4 regions of the Eoetvoesiella sp. genome follow, and region 3 is predicted to be linked to each of the others. Evidence: predicted binding sites of a transcription regulator. Region 3 holds the regulator's gene; each other region holds the start of a gene.
What was found. Region 3 encodes sigma-54, which starts transcription at its own class of promoters, with help from an activator protein. Its sites were predicted from a motif close to TGGCANGNAANCTGCTTT; they were not measured.

Region 1 (2,200 bases), on a different contig from region 3:
CAACGACCTGCCCCTGCTGGCCCGCATCTCGTCCGAACTGGCCCATAGCCAGACCGGCATCGACATCCATCCCGGCGCACAAATCGGCGCCAGCTTCTTCATCGACCACGGCACGGGCGTGGTCATCGGCGAAACCGCCATCATCGGCGAACGGGTCCGCATCTATCAGGCCGTCACGCTGGGCGCCAAGCGCTTTCCCGCCGACGCCCGCGGCGGGCTGCAAAAAGGGCTGCCGCGCCACCCCATCGTCGAAGACGACGTCGTCATCTACGCCGGCGCCACCATACTGGGCCGCGTCACGCTGGGCAAGGGCTGCGTCATCGGCGGCAATGTCTGGCTGACCACCGACGTGCCCGCCGGCGGTTCCGTGACCCAGGCCGACTCGCAGGACTCGCCCGCGCCCCGCCCGGCGCAGCTCTAAAAGCTGGCTGTCACCGACAGCACGGCGGCGGCGCTGCCGATATACCGGTCTTTCGCATTGGTATAGACGCTGCGCTTGGCATCGGTGTCCACATACGCCAGCTTGACGGTGAACCGCTTGTCGAACGTCTTGCTCAAGCCCAGCGACCAGTCCGCATACGAGCCGTCGTCCAGGTGGCGCACCTTCTGGTAGCCGACATGGGCATCCAGGTTCAGGCCCCATATCCCGGTCGGGAAGCTGCCCGACAGGTCGTAGTATTGGCTGTTCCTGCTGTCCGGCACACCGAACAGGTTGGTGAAGGCGTGCGAATATTTGAACTTGACCGGCCCGTAGGCCAGCCCCACATAGCCTTCCGTGGTGTTGGGGCTGGTATAGCCCCCGGGATAGCTGCCCGGATAGTAATACTGCAGCACGCCCGCATCCAGGCTCAGGTCGCGCCATATCGCATGCGTATAACCGGCGTAAAAATCCATTTCGACCGGCGCGGACACATCGGGGTCCGAATCGCCCAGCCAGCTTATGCTGGAATTCCAGTTGCCGATGTAGAACCCGCTCGAGTGCGCCAGATCGAACCCGCCTTGCACGGCCGGCTTGTTATTGGTTTGCATCAGGCCACGGTAGCGGTACTGGCTGGCCAGCGACATGTTCGCGGTAAAAGTGAAGTCGGACGGCGCGGCGGCAGGCTCGCTGCCTTGCGCAGCGGCATTGGCCGCGGTGAATGCCAGACCTGCCAGCAGCGCCGCTTTGGGAAGATGGAACCGAACCATGAAATGCTCCTTGATGTAATGAAACTGGAAACAAAAGTTTCATTACTCAACAAAGCAATATCCGTGCCAGTTATTTGCAAGCTGGAAAACACCCGGAAACGCCCTTGTCCGGCGCGCTCGGGCAAACGTATCCGCCTGGCCCGCATGCAACAGCCGCCCTATTCCGAGGCGCTGCGGCATTGCCGCCCCGGAATGGGGCGGTCAGCGCGGGCATTGCGCCTGGGCGAGCGTTTGGCTCCTGGCGGGCCCTGAAGATCCAGACGGGTTTTATCCGGCCTGTGTTTTACGCCATACGCTGGCCAGCCAGGGCTGCTGCTCGCGCGGCAGTCCGGACGGACGGTAATAATGCTCCAGCTCGGCGAACCCCGCCGCGGCCATGACACGGCTCCACGACTCCAGATCGTGATACACCCCATAGCGGCCCGCATTCCATCCCTCTTGATTCCGGCCTCTTGGATTCGAGCAGAACAACACCCCTTGCGGCTTGAGCGCGCCATGCAGTTGACCGAGCACCTGCGGCAAAACGACGCTGGGGACGTGGAACAGGGACGCATTGGCGAATACGCCGTCAAAGACCTCGCAAGGCAAATCCAGAGCCAGGAAATCCTGATGCCAGACCTCGCAGCCCGAAGTCTCCCGAGCCATGGCCACAAACGATTCCGCGCCATCCAGGCCTGTGGCGATATGGCCCATCCGCGTAAATGCCTTGAGGTCGCGCCCCGGCCCGCAGCCGAAATCCAGTATGCGAAATGGCGGCGCGCCTTTTATATGGCGCAGCAAGGCCTGAATGTTCTGGCTGACATCGTGATCGGCCGTGCCGCGCTGGAATCCTTCGGCGCTTCGATTGTAGTTGTCCAGTGTGGCGGCGGATATCTGGGACAAGTCCTGCGAATGATTTTTCATGAAACGGGCATCGATAAAAAATTGAAAAACATGGCGGCGTGGCGTGATCAGTCCCCGCTCACCCGGCCACGCAAGCGCTTTACCTGCCCCCTGACGGCCTTGCCCTGCA
Region 2 (2,200 bases), on a different contig from region 3:
CCGCTTCTTCGAGCGAGGCGCACACGGTCGGGATCTTGGCGTCTTCTTCAGGCGGAAGGTCATACAGATTCTTGTCGGCGGGATCGCCGGGGTGGATCTTGTTCTGCACGCCATCCAGGCCGGCCATCATCAAGGCCGAGAAAGCCAGATAAGGGTTGGCCAGGGGGTCGGGGAAGCGCGCTTCGATGCGGCGGCCCTTGGGGCTGCCGACGTAGGGAATGCGGATCGACGCCGAGCGGTTGCGGGCCGAGTATGCCAGCTTGACCGGTGCTTCGTAGTGGGGCACGAGGCGCTTGTACGAGTTGGTGCCCGGGTTGGTGATGGCATTCAGGGCGCGGGCATGCTTGATGATGCCGCCGATGTAGTACAGCGCGAACTCGGACAGACCGGCGTAGCCGTTGCCCGCGAACAGGTTTTGCCCGTCTTTCCAGATGGACTGGTGGACATGCATGCCCGAGCCGTTGTCGCCGACGACGGGCTTGGGCATGAAGGTTGCCGTCTTGCCGTAGACGTGGGCTACGTTATGAATGGTGTATTTCAAGATCTGGTTCCAGTCGGCGCGCTTGACCAGGGTGCTGAACTGAGTGCCGATTTCCAGCTGGCCCGGGCCCGCGACTTCATGGTGGTGCACTTCGACCGGCACGCCTTGCTGCTCGAGCAGCAGGCACATTTCGGAACGCATGTCCTGGAAGGAATCGACCGGAGGCACGGGCACATAGCCGCCCTTGACGCTGGGCCGATGACCCAGGTTGCCGCCATCCAGTTCGAGGCCGCGCGACCACGACGCTTCTTCGGATTTGATCTTGACGAAGCAGCCCGAGGCGTCGTCGTTCCAGGTAATGCCGTCGAAGACGAAAAACTCGGGCTCCGGGCCGAAGTAGGCGGTGTCGCCCAATCCGCTGGACTTCAGGTAGGCCTCGGCGCGTTTCGCCAGGGAGCGAGGGTCGCGGTCGTAGCCCTTGAGGTCGGAAGGCTCGACGACGTCGCAGGTGAGGATCAGCGTGGTTTCTTCGCGGAACGGGTCCAGGCGGGCGGAGGCGGTATCGGGAATCAGCACCATGTCCGATGCCTCGATGCCCTTCCAGCCGGAAATCGACGAACCGTCGAACGCCTGCCCGGATTCGAGCTTGTCTTCGTCCACCGTATGGCCCGGCACCGTCATGTGGTGTTCGCGGCCCAGGGTATCGGTAAAGCGGAAGTCGACGAATGCGACTTCGCGGTCTGCAATTAGCTTAACAACTTCTTCGGGGGTGGACATAAAAACTCCTGGATCAAGGAAATATCGAACATTGGCATTGCTGCTTGAATGACACTAAAGCAATAACCGTGCCAGTTTCAAGACCGGAATATCGGCACGGCATGGCGATGCGAAGGCAAATGGACTGCTCGAAATCGGTGCAACGCCCCATTATGGGGCAAAATGCGGTGCAATAGCAGTGCAAAAAGAACTCAGGGCAAAAACTCCGCCAGCAAATCGTTCAAAAACCGCCATCCCAGCGGGCTGGCCTGCAAGCGTGCGGGGTCGGCAAGCAACAGCCCCTTGTCCACGGCGGCATCGATGCAAGGCATGATGGCCGCCAGCGATAGCCCGGTGCGTTCGGTAAAGCTGCTGGACGGCACGCCCTGCCGCAGGCGCAGCGCGTTGAGCATGAACTCGAAAGGCAGCTCTTCCGGCAGCACCTGCCTGTCTTCCGCCAGATGGCTGCCATTCATGAGCGGCGCTTTTTCCATCCAGCTTTTGGGGTTCTTCAGCCTGGCCTGGCGGATGATTCTGTCGTGGAACGACAGCTTGCCGTGCGCCCCGGGGCCAATGCCCAGGTAATCGCCGAACTCCCAGTAATTGAGATTGTGCCGGCAGCGCCCGCTCTTTCGGGCATAGGCGGAAACCTCGTAGCGCTCCCAGCCGCCCTGCTCCGCCAGTTCGGCAACCTGGTCCTGCATGGCTGCGCTCGTATCGTCATCCGGCACGGCGGGCGGAAACTTGGCGAATACGGTGTTGGGCTCCAGGGTCAGGTGGTAAAGCGACAGATGCTCGGTCTGGAAGGACATGGCCTGGCGCAGGTCGGCGGCGCATTCCTCCATGGTCTGGCCGGGCAAGGCGAACATGATGTCCAGGTTGACGCGTTCGACGCAGTTCTGCGCGGTTTCGATGGCGGCACAGGCCTGCCTGGCGTCGTGGATGCGGCCCAGGGCTCGCAGC
Region 3 (2,200 bases):
CAGGCCCCGGCCGAAGGCAATGAGGCGGTTCAGGAGGTCGTACCAAATCAGGGCGACGGCCGCGACCACGACGGTGCAGAGTATTTTTTGCGCCGCAGTGAGCTTTAATAGCGTGTTGCGCAGTACGGCGTCGTCCTGGCGGGTGGGCTGGTGTTGTGTGATCGAATTCATGCCGGTTATTTTACCTATGCTATCGCGTCAATCTTTAGAGCTTCGCCAAAGCCAGCAATTGGCACTGACACCGCAACTGCAGCAGTCGATTCGATTCCTGCAGATTTCGGCGCAGGATCTCGAAGCCGAGCTGGCGCAGGCGCTGGAGGACAACCCCCTGCTGGAGCTCGATGAAGAGTATGACACCGAAGCGATGCCGGCGGTATCGGAAACTGTGCCTATCGAGCACGGCGATTCGCCCGTGCCGGGCGGCGCCAGCCAGGGTCAGGGCGATGACGACTACGCGCCGTTCGAGTCCAGCGCGCCCGATTCATTGGCGCAGCATTTGCTGAAGCAGTTGCAACTGACGCATGCCTCGCGGCGCGACCGGGCGCTGCTTGCCGTGTTGATCGACGACCTCGATGAAAACGGCTATCTGGTGACGCCGTTGCAGGAAATTCTTGGCGACCTGCCGGACGAGCTGGATGTGGATATCGATGAGCTGCGGGCCGCACTGCGTCTGCTTCAGTCGTTCGATCCGCCGGGGGTTGGCGCGTCGTCGCTAAGCGAATGCCTGTTGCTGCAGCTGGAGCAAAACAAGGGGGCGGCCGATCCCGAAGTGCTGGGGCTTGCACGCAAGCTGGTTCACAAGCATCTGGACTTGCTGGCCGGAGGCAATCTCAACCGCCTGCGCGAGGCCCTGTCGTGCACCGAAGAACAACTGCGCGCGGCCCGCATGCTGCTGCTTGGCCTGGATCCCAAGCCGGGCCGGGCGTGGGCGGGTTCGCAGGCCGACTACGTCAACCCGGAAATCATCGTGCGCAAGGTGGCGGGCCACTGGCAGGCGCGGCTGAACGGCAATGTCGTGCCTCGCGTGCGCGTCAATGCCCTGTATGAAAAACTGCTGCGCGAAAGCCGTCCGGCGCGCGGAACCGACGCCGGCGCGGCCGCGCAGGGCCGGGCGCGTAATGCCTGCAGCGTGCGCCATGCGGGGGAAGGCGACGACGGCGGCGTTGCCGCCGAGGCCGGCGAATCGGCCGGGGTTGTGGACTCCGATGGTGTCGCTGGCGCCGCGGCGCCCGAGGCAAGGCCCGGCCCCGATCTGCACAGCCAGTTGCAATCGGCCCATGGCCTGGTGAAAAGCGTGGCTCAGCGGTTCGAGACCATATTGCGTGTCGCCCAGGTGGTGGTCGAACGCCAGCAAGCGTTTTTCGAGCAGGGGCCCCAGGCCATGCGTCCGCTGTTGCTGAGGGATATTGCGCTGGAGCTGGAAATGCACGAGTCCACGGTATCGCGCGCGACGCGGCAAAAGTATATGCAGACCCCCTGGGGGGTGTTCGAGCTCAAGTTCTTTTTCGGCGCGGCCCTGGATACCGACAGTGGCGATGCCACGTCGGCGACGGCGGTGCGCAGCCTGATCCAGAAGCTGGTTGCGCAGGAGAAGCCCGAGAAGCCGCTGTCGGACAGCCAGCTTATGGCCCGGCTGGCCGAGCAAGGGGTGGTGATCGCCCGGCGCACGGTGGCCAAGTACCGCGAAGCGGCGGGCATCGAAACCGCCGCTCTGCGCAAGGCGCGGGCGCAGCTCAAGCGCTGAAGGTCGCAGTTTCCCGGGGCTTTCCGCCAAGTAGCGCAGCCGGCTTCCTCCAGTTGCGCCACTGGTATGCGGCTTGGGCGGACGCGCCCAGATCCGGCGTATGGCCGCCTCAGTTGCCAAGGCCGGCCATGATCCTAGGGTCTTCCCTTGGTCTTGCCGGAAAAACGTGCGATTTTGGCCGCAGATACAAAATAAATCTTTTGGGCGATTGCTTTTTTATGACGATCAGATGATAATTGTTCTCATGTTCATTTGTATCTGCAACGCTATCACCGAGCGCCAGGTTCAATCCGCAGTCGCGGACGGTGCGCTCACGATGTCCGACCTTCAAGGGCAGCTTGGGGTCGCGACCTGCTGCGGGCATTGCGCCGAAACGGCGGCCGAGTACCTGCCGGGCGGCCGTTATGCCGGCCATATCCCCGCGCCCGAACTCGGCGCCCTGGTCGTCGAGGCGGC
Region 4 (2,200 bases), on a different contig from region 3:
GCGGCCCGACGTAGTAGGCGCCGACCAGTCCGGCAATCCCCGCATTGATGTGCACGACAGTGCCGCCGGCAAAATCCAGCGCGCCTTTTTCGAACAGCCAGCCCCCCGGCGCCCATACCATGTGGGCAATGGGCAGGTACGAGAAGGTCACCCAGATCAAAGTGAACAGCATCACGGCCTGGAACTTGGCGCGTTCGGCGAAGCTGCCGACGACGAGGGCGCAGGTGATGCCCGCAAAGGTGGCCTGGAAGGAGGCGAATGCCAGTTCCGGTATGGTGCCCGACAACGCATATTTGCCGGCGCTCAAATCCGCCACGCCGCTCAGCAGCGCATGGGAAAAACCGCCGATGAAGTGCCCGCTGCCGGTGAAGGCCAGCGAGTAGCCGTAAATGAACCAGATCACGAGGGCCAGGGAAAAGGTCGCCGTGACCTGCATCAGGATCGACAATACGTTTTTGGCGCGAACCAGCCCGCCGTAAAAAAGGGCCAGGCCGGGCATGACCATGAGTAGTACCAGAAGGGTAGAAATACCCACCCAGGCGAAATCTGCTTTATCCATTCTTGTTGCTCCTAGAGGGCTGCGTCGCCGGCTTCGCCGGTACGGATGCGTATGGCCTGTTCAACCGTGGTGACGAAAATTTTTCCGTCGCCGATCTTGCCGGTGTGTGCCGAAGCGCACAGATGCTCCAGCGCCAGTTCCAGCATGTCGTCGGATACCACCATTTCCAGGCGCAGCTTGGGCAGGAAATCGACGGTGTATTCGGCGCCCCGATACAACTCGGTATGGCCTTTCTGGCGGCCGAAGCCTTTGACTTCGCTGACGGTCATGCCTTGTATGCCCACGTCGGCGAGGGCTTCGCGCACTTCGTCCAGCTTGAAGGGTTTGATGATGGCGGTGATGAGCTTCATGATTGCCTTTCCTCGTTTAGGTCTGTCAGTTCAGTAAAAGCAAGATTCATGCCAGCTATTTGGCAGGGCGGGAAGGGCGGAATGGCCGCAGATTGCGGGCGAAGTCCTTGGACGCCGCCGGCCGGCGGCCGCAGGCAAGCACAGATTTGGTGCATCGGCCCGGGTTCGCACCAAATTGATCCGCTTTAGGGCCTGTTTGCTAGGTGGAATTGCCTGGATTTCGTAGAGCCGACGTGCGCAAATGTGTAACTGAACTGTGCCTGAACGGGGTTTTTGTTTCGGGGTGTTTAGGGCCTTTCAGACGCCTGACGGCTTCAAGCCGCTAATCCGTAAGGGTTTTGAGTGAAAATCCAAACCTATTTTTTTTGAGTTTGTCATCAGGATTTACACTAGCCCCATTTCTTTGCGCGGCAGCGTGACTAGAATTGTAACTAAGCCAGTTGTAACACGCTCGCTGCTGAACCGTCAGTCGCACCGGGGTCAGTATTCATCAATCGCGACTTGGACTAGTGAGGAATTCTATGCAAAAACATACACGCACACATCTTGCCGTAATCGCCATGGCCGCCTCCCTGAGCTTGCTGGCCGCATGCTCCAAAGGAGACGACAAGCCGGCGACCGAACAGTCCGCACCCGCTCCCGGCACCGCGCCGGCTCCTGTTCCGGGCACGGCGCCCGCGCCCAGCAGCTCGTCCAGCTCCATGGATCAGGCCAAGGACTCCGCCAGCCAGGCTGCCGGCAACGCTTCCGATGCCGCAAAATCGACGGGCGACGCCATTGCCGACAAGGCCGGCGAGATCAAGGATGGTGCCGTGGATGCCGCAAACAGGGCCCGCGAAGCCGTGAAACGCGGCGCGGCCAGCGCCGACCAGGCCATCCAGGACAAGCTGGGTAACGGCAGCAGCACCTCCGACGGCGCGCCCGCGCCGACCAGCGGCTCGGATGCCGACTCCACGAAATAAGCGGCACCCTGAAAACATTGCCCCCGAACAGGCCGGATTCCGTCCGGCTTCTTCGGGGGCTGCGCATTATGAGGGGCAGTTTTTCATTACACTAGAGCTGTCGTCAATGAATAGGGTGCAAGCCATGGCCAACCGTGCAGACTGGTTCGAGGATTTTCAGAAAAACGTATCCGAGCTCATCGCCAAAAGTCCTGCCGCCGACATCGAGCGCAACGTCAAGGCAATGATGGCCCAAACGTTTTCCAGGCTCGATCTCATTACCCGAGAAGAGTTCGATACCCAGGCCGAACTGCTGGAGCGCGCGCTGGCGCGCATTGCCGTGCTGGAAG

Region 1: a site for sigma-54 is predicted at 1,240-1,257, ahead of VNT00_RS01280 (TorF family putative porin). Genes of this name have one in related genera too.
Region 2: a site for sigma-54 is predicted at 1,315-1,332, ahead of glnA (type I glutamate--ammonia ligase). Genes of this name have one in related genera too.
Region 4: a site for sigma-54 is predicted at 946-963, ahead of VNT00_RS15265 (P-II family nitrogen regulator). Genes of this name have one in related genera too.

What each region holds. Positions count from the first base shown of each region.
Region 1 is NZ_DATMGA010000007.1:54,421-56,620, reverse strand. It holds gene epsC (serine O-acetyltransferase EpsC) at 1-421, shown strand, start outside; gene VNT00_RS01280 (TorF family putative porin) at 418-1,188, opposite strand; gene VNT00_RS01275 (class I SAM-dependent methyltransferase) at 1,456-2,091, opposite strand; gene arfB (alternative ribosome rescue aminoacyl-tRNA hydrolase ArfB) at 2,139-2,200, opposite strand, start outside.
Region 2 is NZ_DATMGA010000066.1:132,065-134,264, reverse strand. It holds gene glnA (type I glutamate--ammonia ligase) at 1-1,258, opposite strand, end outside; gene hemW (radical SAM family heme chaperone HemW) at 1,450-2,200, opposite strand, start outside.
Region 3 is NZ_DATMGA010000011.1:92,067-94,266, forward strand. It holds gene VNT00_RS02255 (hypothetical protein) at 1-171, opposite strand, end outside; gene VNT00_RS02260 (RNA polymerase factor sigma-54) at 188-1,744, shown strand; gene VNT00_RS02265 ((2Fe-2S)-binding protein) at 1,989-2,200, shown strand, end outside.
Region 4 is NZ_DATMGA010000066.1:67,401-69,600, forward strand. It holds gene VNT00_RS15260 (ammonium transporter) at 1-559, opposite strand, end outside; gene VNT00_RS15265 (P-II family nitrogen regulator) at 571-909, opposite strand; gene VNT00_RS15270 (hypothetical protein) at 1,431-1,871, shown strand; gene VNT00_RS15275 (accessory factor UbiK family protein) at 1,996-2,200, shown strand, end outside.